3 regions of the Variovorax sp. GW460-12-1-14-LB1 genome follow, and region 3 is predicted to be linked to each of the others. Evidence: predicted binding sites of a transcription regulator. Region 3 holds the regulator's gene; each other region holds the start of a gene.
What was found. Region 3 encodes LexA, which represses DNA repair genes until DNA is damaged. Its sites were predicted from a motif close to ACTGTATNNNNATACAGT; they were not measured.
Positions count from the first base shown of each region.

Region 1: the regulator LexA is predicted to act here: its motif matches at 4,694-4,711, upstream of AC07Y4_RS17880 (PA0069 family radical SAM protein).
Region 2: the regulator LexA is predicted to act here: its motif matches at 1,751-1,768, upstream of recA (recombinase RecA).

Region 1 covers NZ_JBWKYF010000033.1:30,112-36,688, forward strand. Annotated here, with positions in the region: gene AC07Y4_RS17845 (hypothetical protein) at 1-335, opposite strand, end outside; gene AC07Y4_RS17850 (DOPA 4,5-dioxygenase family protein) at 478-825, opposite strand; gene AC07Y4_RS17855 (DUF4166 domain-containing protein) at 833-1,450, opposite strand; gene AC07Y4_RS17860 (SRPBCC family protein) at 1,447-2,487, opposite strand; gene AC07Y4_RS17865 (SAM-dependent methyltransferase) at 2,518-3,459, opposite strand; gene AC07Y4_RS17870 (thiol-disulfide oxidoreductase DCC family protein) at 3,513-3,944, opposite strand; gene AC07Y4_RS17875 (GbsR/MarR family transcriptional regulator) at 4,013-4,615, opposite strand; gene AC07Y4_RS17880 (PA0069 family radical SAM protein) at 4,750-5,844, shown strand; gene AC07Y4_RS17885 (gluconokinase) at 5,932-6,441, shown strand.
Region 2 covers NZ_JBWKYF010000043.1:50,487-57,063, reverse strand. Annotated here, with positions in the region: partial or broken gene AC07Y4_RS20950 (hypothetical protein) at 1-436, shown strand, start outside; gene AC07Y4_RS20945 (response regulator transcription factor) at 463-1,137, opposite strand; gene AC07Y4_RS20940 (MarR family winged helix-turn-helix transcriptional regulator) at 1,200-1,685, opposite strand; gene recA (recombinase RecA) at 1,832-2,941, shown strand; gene recX (recombination regulator RecX) at 3,000-3,473, shown strand; gene AC07Y4_RS20925 (polyketide cyclase) at 3,442-3,885, shown strand; gene yiaA (inner membrane protein YiaA) at 3,898-4,338, opposite strand; gene AC07Y4_RS20915 (hypothetical protein) at 4,453-5,175, shown strand; gene AC07Y4_RS20910 (bestrophin family protein) at 5,309-6,259, shown strand; gene scpC (succinyl-CoA:acetate CoA-transferase ScpC) at 6,328-6,577, shown strand, end outside.
Region 3 covers NZ_JBWKYF010000009.1:63,987-70,563, reverse strand. Annotated here, with positions in the region: gene kdsB (3-deoxy-manno-octulosonate cytidylyltransferase) at 1-619, shown strand, start outside; gene adk (adenylate kinase) at 755-1,411, shown strand; gene AC07Y4_RS07035 (asparaginase) at 1,442-2,428, opposite strand; gene lexA (transcriptional repressor LexA) at 2,502-3,185, shown strand; gene AC07Y4_RS07025 (hypothetical protein) at 3,332-3,712, shown strand; gene AC07Y4_RS07020 (D-2-hydroxyacid dehydrogenase family protein) at 3,879-4,886, shown strand; gene AC07Y4_RS07015 (MFS transporter) at 4,891-6,051, shown strand; gene AC07Y4_RS07010 (3-hydroxyacyl-CoA dehydrogenase) at 6,185-6,577, shown strand, end outside.

The DNA of each region.
Region 1 (6,577 bases), on a different contig from region 3:
CCAATTTCCGCGACGACGGTGTGGCGGTTGCGGTTCAAGCGAAACAGGGACTGCATGTAGGCCTCGCAGCGAGAGTCGGCGTAGCCCATGCCGGCTTCGATGATCTGGTCCCAGTCCGCGGTGCTGTTGGCCGCACTGCCTTGCAAGGCCAGTGATCGCAATGTGGTTTGTACAAGGGCCTGGTCTCGCGCAAAGGCCGCCACTTCGGTGGGTGCAATGTCGACGCCGGGACCGGACTTGAGCCGGGACATGCTCTCTATCGTCGAGCATGCCGAGAGCAGGCACGCAATACCCAGCAGCACCCCACAGGTGCCGATCCGTCGCAACGAAACCATGGTGTTCCTCCTCGTTGGCGACCTTCTCGCCTGACGCTTCGAGCGAGCAGTGCGGAGGCCACAACGATGATGCGCCGCGCCGGACGCTTTGAGAACAGCGGGCCGTCAGATGTTCTCGGGAGGACAGGAGGCTTCTTTTCTGCTACCGCCTGAACATCCGCAGATCGAGCGCGCTTTCTTCGCCCAACCACATCGCATGGGCTGTGTGGTCCGCGAAGTCGTCACCGGTCACGCCGTGCACGAACACGTCCAGGCCGTTGCGGTTGGCGTCGAGCCAGCCGATGACCTCGTCGAACTCGGCGGCGTCGAAAGCCAGCTGGCAGCTCCAGTGCGGGTGCGGGCCGACGAGGCGTTCGTGCACCCGGCCCACCACCACCATCAGCTCGCGGCCGGCGCGCTCGCTGAGCTCGCGCGCCTGCGCCAGCGTGGCGGGGGCGAAGTAGATGTGGGCGTGGTACTGGGCGTAGAGGTTTTCGGGGCGGCGCGGCATGGTGGGCTCATTGTGAACCGAGGCGGAAGCGTCCGCTGTAGCGAATCACGTCGCCGAACCAGCGGTGGCGCAGCAGCATCTTCATCGTGAAGTGGTCGGGGTCGGACGGATCGGGCCGTTCCTCGACGTAGGCGGTGCCGGGAAAGAGGCCCAGCGGCAGCGGAATGCGCAGCCCCGCGAGGCGCCAGATGTAGCCCTTGTCGCGGAACACGAGCGCGCCGTCTTCCGCGCTCACCGCCAGGCGCATGCCGATGCCGAAGCGCACGTATTCGATCACCTCGCTGCCTTGCGCCGCGTCGTGCTCCATGTGCGAGCGGAAATGAAAAGGCGGCCTGCCCGGGAAGTGGAAGACGCGGTCCCAGTAGAGATGGGCGTTGCCGGGGTGGCAGCGGTAGTGCACCTCGATCGGCACGTGGGTACCCTGGTGCGGAACCAGTGCGCCGAACAGCCGGCCGAAGGGCATCAGCAGCGCGGCCCAGGGGGCGTGCCAGACCTCGCTCATCGTGCCGCGCACGCAGACGTAGTCGTCGGAGAACGGCGCCATCGTGTAGTGGCGGCGGATGATGTCGCCGAGCCGGTCCCATGCGGGGCCGAGCGCCTGCTGGAAGACGGGTGGTGCGCTCATCCCGCCACCGCCTGGGTGGCTTCGCTGCGCGCCTTGTAAAAGCGCAGGATGTTCTCGGAGGCGTCGCCAAGCAGGAACTGCATGACCGGATCCGCATACCAGTTGAAGCGCGTGCTCAGCCGCCACGACACCGCGACGCGCAGCTCGGTGCCACCGTCGCGCGGGGTCAGGGTGTAGGTGGCGTCGCGCAGGTCGAAGTACTGGCCGCCGATCATCACGTGGTCGTCGAGCGCGCCGGCGGGGAAGGAGTCGGGCGTGAAGCGGAAGCGCCACTTCAGCAGGCGATCGGGCTGCCACTCGGTGACGACCTCTTCGAAATGCACGTTCTTCTGCCACTGCACCTGGCGCACGCGGCCCTCGGGTGTGTCGACGGTCACGCCCGACACCGGCATCGGCACGCCGACGCGGTAGGCCCATGCATCGCCGACTTCGCTGGGGCGGATGTCGCGCGCGGCGTTGAGCTCGTGCCACACGCGCCCGGCCGGCGCCGCGATGAAGAGCGTGCGCGAGGTGTTCGAGAACTGGTCGGGGTTGGGCCATTGAGGCTCGATGCCGCCGAGCAGCAGCGGTACCAGGGCAAAGCTGTAGAGCGCGGGCTTGGGCCAGTTGGTGATGCGGCACACGATGCCCATGGCCAGCCCGCCGACGCTGCCCATCACCGCGAACAGCGGCACGATGAAGGCGGCGCAGATGATGCCCTCGATGAACACCATCAGCGTGCCGCCGACGAACAGCGCAGTGGCCACCCACGGCGCCCAGAGGTAGTAGCCCCAGCTGCGCCGCTCGATGCGCTCGGCCATATACACCGTGACCGCGCCGCACGCCGCGGGCGCGAAGTAGACGAAGGAGCCCAGCATGGCCGAGAAGGGCTGGCCGGGGCCGCCGCTGAAGACGAGGCGCAGCACGAGCGCCAGCGCCGCGCCGGCGAACATGGGCCAGAACCAGCCGAAGGGCATGCCGCGCACGGGCTTGGGGGCCGGCACGTCGTCGTTGGCCGGCAGGTCGGCGAGTGTGCTTTCTTCGGGCTCGGTGCGCATGGAAATCTCTTCTCCTCTTTTTGTGATGTCTCAGCTGGCGCTGCGCCGGGCCGTCACCATGGCGTAGTCGAAGTCGCGCCAGAACATGCCCAGTGCGAGTGCGCAGTAGCTGGCCACGATGTGCTTGCGGCGCCAGGGGCTGAGCCTGCCGCGGGCCTTCCACAGTTCGGCCAGCGTGAAGCGCGTGGCCAGCACCGGGATGTGCAGCGCGCTCGGCGCCACGCGCCAGCGCAGCGAGGTGAACTCGACGTCCTCGAAGCCGTGTGCGCGCAGCGCGGCCGTGAAGTCCTCGCGCTGGGCCAGCGTGGGCACGGCCCAGCTGTCGGCCCACAGGCGGTGCAGCCAGCCCGCGAGCCGGCCCGGCCGGCGGCGCAGCAGGAAGCCGTCGACCACCACCAGCCGCGCGCCGGGCTTGAGCAGCCGCGCGGCCTCGCGCACGAAGTCGGCCTTGGCGGTGCCCTCGGCGTAGCAGGCGCTTTCGAGCGCCCAGGCACCGTCGGCCTGGGCGGCGGGCAGGCCGGTGCGCGTGTAGTCGGCCTCGACGTGCGCGACGCGGTCGGCCACGCCGGCGCGGGCATCGAGCCGCGCGGCGATGCCGTTCTGCACCGGCACGTTGGTCACGGTGACCGCATGCAGCGCCGGGTCGTCGCCGACCAGCGTGCGCGAGGTGGCGCCGGCGCCGCAGCCCAGGTCGACCACGCAGCGCGGGGCATGGGTGGTGGTGTCGAGTTGCAGTGCTCGGCCGACGGTGCGGTTCATCTCGATCAGCATGCCCTCGCGGCGCAGCGGGTTCAGGCCCAGGCGCCAGAAGCCGAAGTGCATGTTGTAGCTGGGGCTCCAGGCGCGGTAGTCGTCGGCGACCTCGGTGAAATAGTCCTGCGTGTCCTCGCGGCTCACGTGGCCTTCGACGGCGGGCGGCGCAGGCCGCGCGGTGCCGGGCAGGCGGAAGTCGGGCTGGAAGACGTCGGGCATCGAAAACTCCTTCGGACGTGAGCGGGTGGGGTGTGACAGCGTGAGTGGTTTTTTTAGAGCTTGCAGTGGTCGTCGGCACAAGTGGTCGGTGCGATCGCACCGTGCCCCGCGAGCCGCAGGACCAGCCAGCGCGGCAGCCGGTAGCGGTTGCGCGCCAGCACCGCGTAGGCGCGATCGGCCAGCCGGCCGACCACCGGCAGGTCGAGCACGGCGCCGCCGGCCGGCAGGCCCACCGCCGCGCGGCAGGCGCGGATCGCATCCACGCCCACGCGCAGCCGGCCTGCGGCATCGACCGCGTGCAGCGAACGCATCAGCGCCTCGCGCGGTGCCGGGCCGTCCGCGAAACCGATGGGCGAGCAGTCGACCAGGCGCAGCCGCTTTGCGCTGTCGCGCGCCTGCATGGCGCCCATCTCGGCCGTGCACAGCGGGCAGGTGGCGTCGAAATAGACGGTGAGCGGGTAGGTGGCGGGGGCGAAGCGGGTCATGGTGCTTTTGGTTCTCGATATTTCAGTCAAAACAGAAATAGAAAGGCAAAAAAAGGACGTGGCCTTTCTCAGATCATGGGCAGGCTGGCGTGGTGCGCGTCGGGGTCGTCGCCCTTGCCCGCGCCAGGAGGGGCGGGGGGCGGTGGGCTGTCGCCGCGCACGAACTTCTGCACGCTGGCGCCCAGCGTGAGCACCTTGTCGAGCGTGCCGGGCGACAGCCGCAGCATCTCGTCGGCCCAGGTGGCGAGCTTGGTCATGAGGTCCATGGTGGAGCGGATACGGTCCTGCGCATCGGGCGGCTCCTTCTGGAAATCGGGGCTGGCGACGATCTCGCGCAGCACGCGGATGGTGGGGTCGAACTCGCGCTCCTTGCGCTCGCGCACCACGGTGCGGAACAGCTCCCACACGTCGACGCTGGTCTCGAAGTAGTCGCGCCGGTCGCCCAGCGTGTGGGTGACGCGCACGAGGTTCCAGGCCTGCAGTTCCTTCAGGCTGTTGCTGACGTTGGAGCGGGCCACGCCCAGCGTTTCCGACAGCTCTTCGGCGTGCATCGGCTTGCCGTGCGCGAAGAGTAGGGCGTGGATCTGCGAGACCGTGCGGTTCACGCCCCACATGGAGCCCATCTCGCCCCAGTGCAGGACGAACTTGCGTTGAATGTCGGTGAGTTCCATGGCACCGAGTTTAGGAATTCCTGAATTTCTGTCAATACAGAAATAAAAAACGCTGCATGTCGGCCGCAAAAGTGAAATACTGTATGAATAAACAGTTATTCGACTTGTTTCCTGTTTCCTTCCAAGGACTCGCCATGCCCGCCGCCCAGGTTCCCATCCACATCATCAAGGGCCGAGGCGCGGCCACGCGGCTCGCGCACCGGTTCTCCAAGGACGAGCGCGACGCCTTCGACGACGGCTGGGGCACGCTGGAAGACGGCGAAGCCGAAGCCGCCGGGTTGTTGCCACTGGCCACCGAGGTGCGCTTCGAGGACGTGAAGTCGGTGCTCAGCAGCAACGAGTCGCCCGACATCCCCTTCGACCGTTCGCTCAACCCGTACCGCGGCTGCGAGCACGGCTGCATCTACTGCTTTGCGCGGCCCACGCACAGCTACCTGAACCTCTCGCCCGGGCTGGACTTCGAGACCAAGCTGATCGCCAAGCGCAACCTCGTCGAGGTGCTGCGCGCCGAACTCGGGCGCAAGGGCTACCGCCCCAGCAACCTCGCCATCGGCACCGCCACCGACTGCTACCAGCCCATCGAGCGCGAACTGCGGCTCACGCGCGGCGTGATCGAGCTGCTGAGCGAGGTGCGGCATCCGTTCGCGCTGGTCACCAAGTCGAGCGCGGTCGAGCGCGACCTCGACCTGATCGCGCCCATGGCCGCCGACCGGCTCGCGGCCGTGTACGTGACCGTGACCACGCTCGACGGCGAGCTGGCGCGCAAGCTCGAGCCGCGCGCCGCCGCGCCGCACCGGCGGCTGCGCACCATCCGCACCCTGGCCGAGGCCGGCGTGCCGGTCGGCGTGAGCGTGGCGCCGCAGATTCCGTTCATCACCGAGGACATGGAGCAGGTGCTCGAAGCCGCCTGGGAGGCCGGCGCGCGCAGCGCCTTCTACACGGTGGTGCGGCTGCCGTGGGAGGTGGCGCCGCTCTTCAAGGAATGGCTCGAGCTGCACTACCCACAGCGCGCCGATCGCGTGATGGCGCGCATCCACGAGATGCGCGGCGGCAAGGACTACGACGCCGACTTCGCCACGCGCATGAAGGGCAGCGGCCTGTGGGCCGACCTGATCCACCAGCGCTTCCAGAAGGCGACGCACCGGCTGGGCTTCAACCGCGAGCGGATCGCGCTGGACACCGGGGCCTTTCGCCCGCCCGGCGCCGTGGGGCAGGGCAGCCTGTTCTGAACATCGCGCCGACGCGGTAGATTCGTGGCCGTGCCGGCTTCGGCACGCATTCGGCATCGGCTGCTTCAAACAAGGTCAAGGGCGCGCATGAACAGGGTCTGGCTCGTGGTGATGGGGGTTTCGGGCTGCGGCAAGTCCAGCATGGGCGCGGCGCTGGCCACCGCGCTCGGGCTGCCGCTGATCGAGGGCGACGACCACCATCCGCCCGCCAACGTCGACAAGATGAGCCGCGGCATCGCGCTCACCGACGCCGACCGCGCCGGCTGGCTGGCCACGCTGGGCCGCGCCCTGGCCGACGCGCCGCAAGGCGCCGTCATGACCTGCTCCGCGCTCAAGCGCAGCTACCGCGACCAGCTGCGCGCCGCCGCGCCGGGCCTGCGCTTCGTGTTCATGCAGATCGACCGCGCTGAAGCCGAGCGCCGCGTGGCTGTGCGCGCGGGCGCCGGGCTGCACATGTTCCCGGCCAGCCTCGTGGACAACCAGTTCGCCACGCTCGAATCGCCGGTGGGCGAGGCCGGCGTGCTGGCGGTGGATGCGACGGCGCCGCTGGCGCAGTCGGTCGGCGTGGTGCGCGACTGGCTGGCCGACGCCGGCTGAGTCGCATCACCTGAAGAGGCGGCGAGCGGGCATTCACCAGAAACACCGCGGAACCGGCTTTGCCGGGCCGCTGGTGTTGCCCCCGGTAGGGGGTTGGCAAAGCGACACGAAGTGCGCGAAGCCTGGGGGCGAGCCC
Region 2 (6,577 bases), on a different contig from region 3:
TGTCGGCCCGCTGGCCTACACGATCGAGAACGCGCTGGCGGTGTCGCAGGCGAGCATGACCGGCACGTGGTCCAACACCGACAGCAGCCCGAGCCTGGGCGTGACGGTGCAGGTCGACGGCCAGGGCGTGTTCACCGGCAGCACGAGCGGCGTGCAGATCGGCCAGTGCACGCTCTCGGGTACTGTCGCCCTGGCGCAGCCCGGCTCGGCCAAGAACATGTACAGCCTCACGCTGAAGGCCGTGAATGCCGCCACGGCCAGCACCAACGACTGCAAGCTCACCCCCGCCGCCACCGGCAGCTATGCCGGGCCGGCCATCATCGGGCTGGTGCCGGCGGGCGTGTACGACAGCAACGGCTACTTCCGCAGCCTCATGTTCCTGATCCGTTCGAACACCGGCGCCACGCTGCTCGTCAACCTGCGCAAGCAGCCCTGACGGCATTGCGCGCAGGCGGGGCACGCTCAACCGGGAATCTTCTCGAGGCAGTAGCCCAGCCCGCGCACCGTCGCGATGCGCACCGGTCCCTTCTCGATCTTCTTGCGCAGGCGGTGGATGTAGACCTCGATGGCGTTGATGCTCACCTCTTCGCCCCATTCGCACAGCCGGTCCACCAGCTGGTCCTTGCTGACCAGCCGGCCGGCGCGCTGCAGCAGCACCTCGAGCAGGCCCAGTTCGCGCGCCGACAGCTCGATCATCTTGCCGTCGATGGTCGCCACGCGGCCGGCCTGGTCGTAGACCAGCGGGCCATGGCGGATCGCGTTGCTGGTGGCGCCCATGCCGCGCCGCGTGAGGGCGCGCACGCGCGCTTCGAGCTCCTGCAGGCTGAAGGGCTTGGCCATGTAGTCGTCGGCGCCGTGGTCCAGGCCCTTGACGCGCTCTTCCACGCTGTCGGCCGCCGTGAGCACCAGCACCGGCAGCTGCGAGCCGCGCGCGCGCAGGCGCTTGAGGATCTCGATGCCGTGCAGGCTGGGCAGCCCGAGGTCGAGGATCAGCAGGTCGAACTCGCTGTGGGTCATGAGCGCGGTGTCGGCCTGCGAGCCGTTGGCCACATGATCGACCGCCGCGCCCGAGGTGCGCAGGCTGCGCAGCAGGGCATCGGCCAGCACCTGGTCGTCTTCGGCAATCAGTATTCGCATGAGCCACCTCCGGCGGATTCAGGCGCCATGCCGGCGCAGTTCACATTTGTCTCAACGCGAGTCTAGCCCGCTGTATAGGCTTCGAGTCCGATGGTTACCACGGTGGCGATCTCGTCGCCCACGCTGGCGCGGAACTCGCGCTCGGTCTGCGTCACGGCGCGGCGGAAGGCGTCCAGCCAGGCCAGCCCGTCGGCCGTGAACAGCACGCGCCGCGCGCGCGCATCGAGCGGGTCGGGCCCGCGCGTGACCAGCCCCCAGGCCTCGCACTGGTCGACCAGCGTGCCCATGGCCTGCTTGGTCATGCCGGCGCGCTCGGCCAGCTCGGTCAGGCGCGAGCCCTCGCGCGCCAGGTGCCGCGTGATGTGGATGTGCGCCGCGCTCACCTGCGCGCGCGCCGCGAGGTTGGACAGCGCCAGCGGCACGTCGATGTCGTGCGCCATGAGCGCCAGCACGCGCTCGTCGAAGCGGCGCATCGCGTGGCCCAGCAGGCGGCCCAGGTGGGTCTGGCGCCAGGCGTCGGGATCGGTGGGAAAGGCGGGGTCGGCCATGGCCTCAGATGGTAAGGCAAACTGACTTTAAAGTGGGTTTGCGAAACGCCATGAGCCCCTACACTACTGTTCAAGCATCCAGCCTGTGGTTAAAAGCAGATGGATGAATCCCGACACAAACCGTTGATATTCAAGGAGATTTCCACATGGACGCAGTCGTCAAGGGCGCAAGCATCTCGGTCGCCAACAGTGAAAAGGCCAAGGCCCTGCAGGCCGCGCTGGCCCAGATCGAAAAGCAGTTCGGCAAGGGCACGATCATGCGCCTGGGCGAAGGCGAGGCGCTGGAAGACATCCAGGTGGTGTCCACCGGCTCGCTGGGCCTGGACATCGCGCTGGGCGTCGGCGGCCTGCCCCGTGGCCGCGTCGTTGAAATCTACGGCCCGGAATCCTCGGGCAAGACCACGCTCACGCTGCAGGTGATCGCCTCCATGCAGAAGCAGGCCGGCACCTGCGCCTTCGTCGACGCCGAGCACGCGCTCGACGTGCAGTACGCCCAGAAGCTCGGCGTGAACCTGTCCGACCTGCTGATCAGCCAGCCGGACACCGGCGAGCAGGCGCTCGAGATCGTCGATTCGCTGGTGCGCTCGGGCGCCGTCGACCTGATCGTGGTCGACTCGGTGGCCGCACTCACGCCCAAGGCCGAAATCGAAGGCGAAATGGGCGACTCGCTGCCCGGCCTGCAGGCCCGCCTGATGAGCCAGGCGCTGCGCAAGCTCACGGCCACGATCAAGAAGACCAACTGCATGGTCATCTTCATCAACCAGATCCGCATGAAGATCGGCGTGATGTTCGGCTCGCCCGAAACCACCACCGGCGGCAACGCGCTGAAGTTCTACGCCTCGGTGCGCCTGGACATCCGCCGCATCGGCACCATCAAGAAGGGCGACGAAGCCATCGGCAACGAAACCAAGGTGAAGGTGGTGAAGAACAAGGTCAGCCCGCCGTTCAAGACGGCCGAGTTCGACATCCTGTTCGGCGAAGGCATCAGCCGCGAGGGCGAGATCATCGACATGGGCGTGAACGCCAAGATCATCGACAAGTCGGGCGCCTGGTACGCCTACAACGGCGAGAAGATCGGCCAGGGCCGTGACAACGCCCGCGAATTCCTGCGCGAGAACCCCGACCTGTCGCGCGAGATCGAGAACAAGGTGCGCGAGTCGCTGGGCATTCCGCTGCTCGCAGCCGATGCTGGCAGCGAACCCGAGAAGGCCGAGAAGCCCGCCAAGGCCTCGAAGGCCGACAAGGCGGCGGAGTAAGTTTGAGATAAGCGGCCTTCGCGCAGTGCGTGGGCCGCGTGAGCGACCCACCCCCCGAATGGCCTTCAGCGCCCCCTCCCTCAAAGGCCGCGCCCTGCGCCTCCTGAGCCAGCGCGAGCATTCGCGCGCGGAGCTGGAGCGCAAGCTCGCGAAGCACGAGGAAGAGCCCGGCACGCTGGCCAAGGCGCTCGACGAGCTGGCGGCCAAGGACTTCATCAGCGAGCCGCGCGTCGTCGCCTCGGTGCTGCACCAGCGCGTCGCCCGTTCGGGCGCGCTGCGCGTGAAGCAGGAACTGCAGGCCAAGGGCATCGCACCCGAAGCCATCGCGCAGGCGGTGGCCGGCTTGCAGGAGACCGAAGTCGAGCGCGCCACGGCCCTGTGGCGCCGCCGCTTCGACGCGCCACCTGCCGATGCGAAGGAGCGCGCGAAACAGATGCGATTCCTGATGGCGCGCGGTTTCTCGGGCGCCGTCGTGTCCAAGGTGCTCAGGAGCGACTTCGATGACCCAAGCGACGACCCCAACGGCGAATGAAGGCGACGCGGCCCTGTCCCGCGTCATCACGCAGCGCGTGCACTGCGAATGGCGCGACGCCTATGCGCTCGCGTCCGACCCGAAGCGGCTGCCCGACTGGGCCAGCGGCCTCGCCAAGAGCGCGCTGGTGCCGCACGGCGACCACTGGATCGTGCGCACGCCCGAAAGCGGCGAGGCCCGCATGCGCTTTGCGCCGCCCAACGACCTGGGCGTGCTCGACCACTGGGTGGCGCCCGAAGGCGTGCCCGAGGTCTACCTGCCGTTTCGCGTGATCGGCGTGGCGCCCGGCGTGTGCGAGCTGCAGTTCACGCTGCTGCGCCAGCCGCACATGGACGATGCGGCCTTTGCGCGGGATGCCGGATGGATCGCGCGCGACCTGCAGGCCCTGCGCCGCCTGCTCGAGGCGGGCTGAGCCCGGCCTGGTTTACTCGGTGGCCGTGACGTCGTCGGCCAGCGGGTTCTCGGCCTTGTAGGCGGCGATGTCGCGCACGTTCTTCTGCACCGCCACCGCGCCGAACAGGCTCAGCAGGAAGGCCATGGCGTAGAAGCCCTTTTCGCTCGCGGCCAGCGAGGCGTTGAACAGGCCCACGGCCAGCAGGCCCACCGACAGCAGCAGCGAGACCCAGCACAGGCCGAAGTAGATGCCGGTGACCGAGATGCCCTCGAGCCGGTCGCGCACCGTCTTTTGCAGCGACACGGCCGAGAACAGGCCGTACATGAGGATGGTGAAGTAGTAGCCCTTCTCGTTGAGCTGCATCGCGGCATTCCACAGCCCGAGCAAGTACACGATGGCGCCGATGATCAGCGCGGCCCAGGATGCGGCGACGAATGCGCCGGTCGGTTTCTGAAACTTGACGGTTCCCATGACGATCCTCCTCGTTGTTGTGTGGCGCGATTATGGTGCGGGAAGGCGGTGGCATGATCGCCAGCGACCGGCCTCGCAGGAGGCGGCTTTCCAGAAAAACCGGAGGAACCCTTCATGTCGTCGCCACCCGCCCACCCGCAGTCCCTCGTTCGCACCGGCGCCAAGGCCGGCTTCGCCTTCGCCGGCTCGGCCATCAAGGGCGCGCTGATCGGCCTGTTCCTTGGCGGCGGCGTGTTCTTCTACTACCTGACCCAGCTGCAGGGCCCGGGCATCCCGGCGGCGCGGGCCGGTGGCGCGGGCGCCATCCTGGCGCTGCTCATGTCGCCGCCGCTGCTGGTGGCCGTGCTGCTGTCGCTGTTCGTCGGCGTGTACTTCCTGCTCGGCGTGCAGCGGGGTCGCGCCCGCGCGATGCAGCACCTGGTCGCGGCGCGCGGCGAGGCCGTGTCGCAGCGGCTGGGCGACGCCATCGCGGGGCGCATCGAAGCCATGCCGCGCACCCACGGCGGCCTGCAGCGCGTGGCCGACTGGCTCTCGCCCGACGCCCTGTGCCAGCAGCTCGCGCCGGTGCTCGGCGAAGGCCGGGCCGTGCGCGCGGTGGTCGGCTTCGTGCTGGGCCGCCTGCCCCTGAGCGACATGCTGGCCGAGTGGCAGCAGGAGCGTGCCGCGCACGGTGCGACGACGCCGGCGACGGGCGAAGACCCCGCGCTGCGCGCCCTGCTCACGCGCCGCATCCACGAGGTGCTGCAGGAGATGGCGACGCCCTCGCGCAAGCTCTTCTACATCGCGCTGGCGGCGCAGGCCGTCCTGCTGGGCGTGGGGCTGTGGCTCGTGCGCTGAGCCCGACCGTCTTCGTCGGTCTTGGGGCGGCCCGCCGCCCTCGCGCTGACGCCTCGGCGACAATCAGCGCCCGCGCGGGCCTTGCGGTGTGCGCGGCCTCCATGCCTGCCTGTCTCCCCTGCCCCCCGCTTTCATGATCGTCCGGAAACGCCCGTCCGGGCTCAAGCTGTTTCTGTCCTGGCGGGGCTCCGTCCTGCCGCGCATCGCTGCGGCGCTGACGCTCAACGTGATCGTGGCCATCGTCGTCACGGTGCTGCACGGGCGCTTCGGCTCGATCAAGATCCCGCTCGGCACCGTGCCCTTCGCGCTGCTCGGCCTGCCGCTGGCGATCTTCCTGGGCTTTCGCAACACCGCGGCCTACGACCGCTTCTGGGAGGCGCGCAAGCTCTGGGGCGAGGTGATCCTGCGCTCGCGCAACCTGGCGCGCCAGTGCCAGAGCCTCATCGACGGCGATGCGCCGGTGAACGCCGGCGCCGACACCATCCGCCGCCTGGACGACCTGCGCGTGCGCATGACCCTGCGCGCCGCAGCGTTTGCCCATGCGCTGCGCCACCAGCTGCGCGGCACCGATGCCGCCAGCGACACCAAGCCTTTCCTGCGCGAGGCGGAGTGGCAGGGCCTGACCCAGGTCGCCAACCGGCCGCATGCGCTGCTGATGCACATGGGCGCCGACCTGCGCGAAGCGCTGCGCGCGCGGCGCATCGACCCGGCCCTGGCGGCGGGTGTCGACGGCACGCTGTCGGCGCTGAGTGCGGCGGCTGCGTCGTGCGAGCGCATCCTCAGCACGCCCATTCCCTTTTCTTACACGCTGCTGCTGCACCGCACGGCGTACCTGTATTGCTACCTGCTGCCCTTCGGGCTGGTGGACTCGGTCGGGTTCATGACGCCGGTGGTGGTGCTGATCGTGGCCTACACCTTCTTCGGCCTGGACGCGCTCGGCGACGAGATCGAGGAGCCCTTCGGCACCGAGTCCAACGACCTGCCGCTCGAGGCCCTGTGCCGCACGCTCGAGATCGACCTGTGCCAGTCGGTGGGCGCCCCGGCGCCGGCGCCGCTGGTGCCGGTCGACTACTTCCTGCGCTGACACCCGCCGCGCGCGCGGTGCCGGCTTTTCTTTTCCCTGCCTGACGAAAGAAAGACGTTTTGTCCCCCATGCCGCACGAAGACCGCATCCGCCTGCCCGCCCTGCGCAGCAGGATCACCACCGCCGAGGCCGCAGCCGAATGGATCCGCGACGGCATGGTGGTCGGCATGAGCGGGTTCACGCGCGCCGGCGACGCCAAGGCCGTGCCGCTGGCGCTCGCGGCCCGCGCGCGCCGCGAGCCGATGAAGATCACGCTCATGACCGGCGCCTCGCTCGGCGGCGACGTGGACCGCCAGCTGACCGAGGCCGGCGCCATCA
Region 3 (6,577 bases):
CACCATCATCGACGCCTGCAAGGCGCATGGTGTCGAGGCCCTGCTCACCCGCCAGGACCACGCCAGCGGCACCGACCGGCTGGCCGAAGCCTGCGAACAACTCGGGCTCGACGGTGACGCGATCGTCGTCAACGTGCAGGGCGACGAGCCGCTGATCGACCCCGCGCTGATCGATGCCGTGGCCGCCACGCTGGCTGCGCGACCGCAGGCCGCCATGAGCACCGCCGTCCATGCGATCGACTCGCTGGCCGACTTCATGAATCCGAACGTCGTGAAGGCCGTGCTCGACGCACAAGGTCATGCGCTCTATTTCAGCCGTGCACCGATCCCCTGGTGGCGCGACGGCTCTTCAGGCGGCGCGGCACCCTCGGTGCTGCCCAGCCCGGCACCGCTTCGTCATATCGGCATCTACGGCTATCGCGCGGGCTTCGTGCGGCAATTTCCGTTGCTGTCGCCCGCGCCCGTCGAAGCCACCGAAGCACTCGAACAGCTGCGCGCGCTGTGGCACGGGCACCGCATCGCGGTGCACGTGAGCGATGTGGCACCGGGCCCCGGGATCGACACGCCCGAAGACCTGGCACGCGTGCGCGCCGTCTTCGCGGCCGGCTCGCCTGCGTGAGCTGCAGGCCGCCCCGAGGGAGACGGCGGCAATTTGTCACGGGGACGCATGCTATCCTCAATGCAATTCCGCCTCGGCGCGCCTGAGGGCGCGCATGGGGCGCGACACAAAATCTAAGAACCTTCCGAGGACACCATGAGACTTATTTTGCTGGGCGCGCCCGGAGCAGGCAAAGGCACGCAAGCGACCTTCATCTGCCAGAAATACGGCATTCCCCAAATCTCGACCGGCGACATGTTGCGCGCCGCGGTCAAGGCAGGCACCCCCCTCGGGCTGCAGGCCAAGACGATCATGGATTCGGGTGCACTGGTCAGCGACGACCTGATCATCAACCTCGTGAAGGAACGCATCGCGCAGCCCGACTGCGACGGCGGTTTCCTGTTCGACGGCTTCCCGCGCACCATTCCGCAGGCCGACGCCATGAAGGCGGCCGGCGTCAAGCTCGACTACGTGCTCGAGATCGACGTGCCCTTCGGCGACATCATCGAACGCATGAGCGGCCGCCGCTCGCACCCGGCCTCGGGCCGCACCTACCACGTCAAGTTCAATCCGCCGAAGGTGGAAGGCAAGGACGACGTGACCGGTGAAGAGCTGATCCAGCGCGAAGACGACAAGGAAGAGACCGTGCGCAAGCGGCTCGACGTCTACAGCCAGCAGACCCGTCCGCTGGTCGACTATTACTCGGCCTGGGCCAAGACCGACCCGGCCGCCGCGCCGAAGTACCGCGCCATCCAGGGCGTGGGCACGGTCGACGAGATCACGCAGCGCGCGCTTGCCGCCCTGAACAGCTGATTCAGAGGCTGATTCGTCAGCCTCTTTCTCCTAGCCGCCCTCCGCCTCCGGCAGGGCGGCCACTCCCAAGAGTTCCAGCACCAGCGCGACCCGCGCCTTCACCGGCGTGAGTGCGCTCGCATCCCGCAGCCCGTCACCGGGTTTCGGCAGGATGCGTCCGTTGGCACAGCGCGTGGCGCGCAGCACCGACACGCCACCGCCCTGCGCCTTCAGCGCTGCGGCTTCCAGCGCGTGGTGCACGGTGCCGTTGCCGGTCGTGGCCACGACCAGGCCGCGCAAGGGCTCAGCCGACGGGAGCAGCAACGCCTCCACGATCGCACCGCTCGCGCCCGCGTGGCTCATGACGATCTCGACGCGGGGCCACGGCTTCGATACCGCCTCCAGCCGCGCCGCATCGAACGGCGCTCCCTGCGGCCACGCACGCACGCGCCGCACTTCGCCCTCCTCCACATAGCCGACCGGCCCCGCATCGCCCGACGCGAAGGCATCGAGACGGTAGGTGTGCACCTTCTGCACATCGAGACCGCTGTGGACCGTTCCCGCGCACACCACCGTCACGCCCCGTGCGCCGGGCGTCGAGGCCACAGCGAGCGCGTCGCGCACGTTCTGCGGACCGTCGGGCGACAGGGCCGTTGCCGGGCGCATCGCGCAGGTCAGCACCACCGGCTTGGCCGGCGCGAGCACGGCGTGCAGGAAGAAGGCCGTTTCCTCCAGCGTGTCGGTGCCGTGCGTGATCACGATGCCGGCCACATCAGGCTGCGCCAGCCAGTGCGCGCAACGCGCGGCCAGCTGGCGCCAGGTGTCGGCGTCCATGTCCTTGCTGTCGAGCTGCGCGACCTGCTCCGCCACCAGCGCCACGCCGGCCGGCGCCTCGATGCCGCCCAGCAGGTCCGCCACGCCCACCTGTCCGGCGGTGTAGCCGATGTTGTCACCGCTGCTGGCGGCCTTGCCGGCAATGGTGCCGCCGGTGCCCAGCACGACCACGCGGCGCGTCTCGGACGAAGAGGAATGAGTCATGGCTTGTCAACTTTTGAAAACTGGTTAAAAATACAGGTACTGGATATCTAGCCAGTGCCGCAAGGAAACCACTATGCAGTTCGCAGTGAAGCTTACCGCCCGCCAGCAGCAGATCCTGGACTTGATCCAGGGCGCCATCGCACGCACCGGTGCGCCGCCCACGCGCGCCGAAATCGCCAACGAGCTGGGCTTCAAGTCGGCCAACGCCGCCGAGGAGCACCTGCAGGCCCTGGCCCGCAAGGGCGTGATCGAACTCGTCAGCGGCACTTCGCGTGGCATCCGCCTCAAGGGCGATGCGCTGCGCTCGCTCCACGAAACGCGCCACCGCGAAGGCAACCAGTTCTCGCTCTCGCTGCCCGGCATGGCCCAGCTCGCGCTGCCGCTCATCGGCCGCGTGGCGGCGGGTTCGCCCATCCTTGCGCAAGAGCACGTCGACCAGACCTACTACGTCGAGAACACGCTGTTCCAGCGCCAGCCCGACTACCTGCTCAAGGTGCGCGGCATGTCGATGCGCGACGCCGGCATCATGGACGGCGACTTGCTCGCCGTGCAGGCCACGAAGGAAGCGCGCAACGGCCAGATCGTGGTGGCACGCCTGGGCGAAGAAGTCACCGTGAAGCGCCTGAAACGCAACAAGCAGGTGATCGAGCTGCACGCCGAGAACCCCGACTACCCGACCATCATCGTCCAGCCCGGCGAGCCCTTCGAGATCGAAGGCCTCGCGGTCGGCCTCATCCGCAACACGATGCTGATGTAGCCCCCCGGGCCTGCGTGCTGCCAGCAGCACGCACCTCATCCGGCCGCGACAGGTGGCGGGCGTATGGCGCGAAGTCGCCATCACCCTGTCGTGGCCGATTCAAGAAATCCTGCCTGTGTTCAACCTCATACTTTTTTGGAGTTCACATGGGAATCGCCCTCCTCGCCATCGCCGACCTCTGGTCGCCCCTGCAATCGCTGGCCACCCGCTGGATGCCCGCCCGCCGCCCGTCGCATGGTGAGAGCGGCGACGCTGCCGCTGGCCTGCGCTACGTGGCCATTCGCCCGGCCTGCACGGCACGCACCGCTGGCAGCCCGGCGCCGGCCGCGTCACCGTCCGCCGCCACGCCCGCCCGCCCGCTGCGCGTGGTCCGCGTGGTCGACCGGCAAGGCTCGCAGCGCGGCTGCGCCAACCGGGTCGTGATTTCCGGCCGCATGGCCGACGTGTGCGCCGAACTCGACCGGCTCGCCGCGCTGGAAGCCGCGGAAACCGGCAGCGGCGCGCCCCGCCCCAGCCACCTGCACTGAGAAAGTGCCAACGAACCCGCCGTGCCTGCGCACTCTGCGCACCCTCATGCGCACGGCGGATTCACTGGAATCGGCCTGAAACAGGCCTCCCGGGCGCCATCCGGCACCGGGTATCCAAACGTTCACACGTGCGACGTGCCGATGCTGCGAGGCACAATGGCATGCCATGAACATTGTGATCCTCGACGACTACCAGGACGCCGTGCGCAAGCTGCAGTGCGCTGCCAAGCTGGACGCTTACGCCGCCAAGGTCTACACCAACACGGTCAAAGGCATCGGTCAGCTGTCGGTTCGCCTCAAGGATGCGGACGTCATCGTGCTCATCCGCGAGCGCAGCCAGATCTCCCGCCAGCTGATCGAGAAGCTGCCCAAGCTCAAGCTGATTTCCCAGACCGGTCGCGTCGGCGGCCACATCGACGTCACGGCCTGCACCGAACGCGGTGTGGCGGTGGCCGAGGGCTCGGGTTCGCCGCAGGCGCCCGCCGAACTCACCTGGGCGCTGATCATGGCGGCCATGCGCCGCCTGCCGCAGTACATCAGCAACCTCAAGCACGGGGCCTGGCAGCAGTCGGGCCTCAAGTCGGCGTCGATGCCGCCGAATTTCGGCGTGGGCTCGGTGCTCAAGGGCAAGACGCTGTGCATCTGGGGCTACGGCCGCATCGGCCAGCTGGTGGCCCGCTATGGGCAGGCCTTCGGCATGCAGGTCGTGATCTGGGGCCGCGAGGCCAGCTGCGCCAAGGCGCGCTCCGACGGCTTCCAGGTGGCACAGAACCGCCACGAATTCTTTGCGGCCGCCGACGTGCTGTCGGTGCACCTGCGGCTCAACGAGGACACCCAGGGCCTCGTCAAGCTCGAAGACCTCTCGCGCATGAAGCCGACGGCGCTGTTCGTCAACACCTCGCGCGCCGAGCTGGTCGAGGCCGATGCCCTGCTGGCTGCGCTCAACCGCGGGCGCCCCGGGCTGGCGGCCATCGACGTGTTCGAGAGCGAGCCTCCGCTGCAGGGCCATGCGCTGCTGCGCCTCGAAAACTGCATCTGCACGCCGCACATCGGCTACGTCGAGCAGGAAAGCTACGAAAGCTACTTCGGCCAGGCGTTCGACAACGTCGTGAGCTTCATCAAGGGCAACCCCACGAACATCGTGAACCCCGGCGCGCTGCAGGTCCGGCGGTGAACGCATGAGCCGGCCCGCGCCGCAGCGAGGCGCGCTCTGGGCGCTGCTGGCCGGCAATTTCGTGATCGGCACGGGCGTGATGGTCGTGCCGGGCACCCTCAATGAGATCAGCGCCTCCTTGGCCATCAAGGTCGCCACCGCAGGCCAGCTGATCAGCGCGGCCGCCTTCGTGATGTGCCTGGGCGCCCCGCTGCTGGCCGCCGCGGTCGCCGGCTGGGACCGCCGCAAGCTGCTCGCCCTCACCCTGCTCTGGTACGCCGCGTGGCACGTGGTTGCGGCGCTCGTGCCCAGCTTCGGCGCGCTGCTGCCGGTGCGCATGCTGACGGTGATCGCGCCCGCCATCTTCACGCCCCAGGCCGCGGCCTGCGCCGGCATGCTGGTGCCGCCCGAGCAGCGCGGGCGCGCCGTCACCTTCGTCTTTCTCGGCTGGTCGGTGGCCTCGGTGCTGGGCCTGCCGATCGGCGCGCTGATCGGCGGCCACCTGGGCTGGCGCATGGCCTTCATGGCCATCGCGGCGCTCAGCGTCGTGAGCGCCGCCTCGGTCTGGCTCACGCTGCCCAGCGGCATCCGGCCCGCCGCGCTCACAGCCGCTGCCTGGTCGCGGGTGCTGCGCAGCCCGGTGCTGATGGGCATCGTGTCGGTCACGGCGCTGCAGGGCGTCGGCCAGTTCGTGCTGTTCAGCTATTTCGGCCCGCTGCTCAAGCAGGGCTTCGGCGCCGATGCCAACACGCTGAGCCTGATGTGGGCGCTGTTCGGCGCCTTCGGCCTGCTGGGCAACATGGTGGTGAGTCGCTACATCGACCGCGTCGGCGCCGGGCGCATGGTGCTGCTGACGACCGGGCTGATCGCGCTGAGCCTGCTGCTGTGGCCGCTGGCCAGCACGCTGGCGTGGCTCGCGGTGGTGCTCGTGCCCTGGGGCCTGGGCTGCTTTGCCACCAACTCCTCGCAGCAGGCGCGCCTCGTGGGGCTGGCGCCCGCCCTGGCGCCGGGCTCGGTGGCGCTCAACAGTTCGGGCATCTACATCGGCCAGGCCCTGGGCGCGGCGCTGGGCGGCTGGCTGCTGGCGAACGACGCCACCGAGTGGATGAGCCGGGTCGGTTTTGCACTGATGCTGCTGGCCATGGGCCTGAGCATCGCCATCGACCGCAGCCGCCGCCCGGCCTGAATCCGATGCCCCGCGTAACACCCGGGGCGCGGGTCTCCCGCGAGATTGCAAAATCGGAGCTTTCGTCCGTGTCGCGCACCCGCGCCGACGCGGCCGCCCCGGACACCCACCAACCCATGAGAACCTTGATCCCATGACAGTGAACTACCCCCGAATCGGCGTGATCGGCGCCGGCGCCATGGGGCGCGGCATCGCGCAGATCGCCGCCCAGGCCGGCAGCGAAGTGCTGCTGCTCGACAGCTTCGCCGGTGCCGCCGAGCGCGGCCGCGAAGCCCTCGCCGCCCAATGGAACAAGCTGCACGAGAAGGGCAAGATCGACGCCCCCACGCGCGACGCCTACGCGGCGCGCGTGAAGGCGGTCGACGGCATGCAGGCGCTCGCCGGCTGCGACCTCGTGGTCGAGGCCGTGGTCGAGAACCTCGAGGTCAAGCGCACGCTGTTTCGCGAGCTCGAGGACGTGGTCGCGCCCACCGCCACGCTGGTCACCAACACCTCGTCGCTGTCGGTCACGGCCATCGCGGCGGGC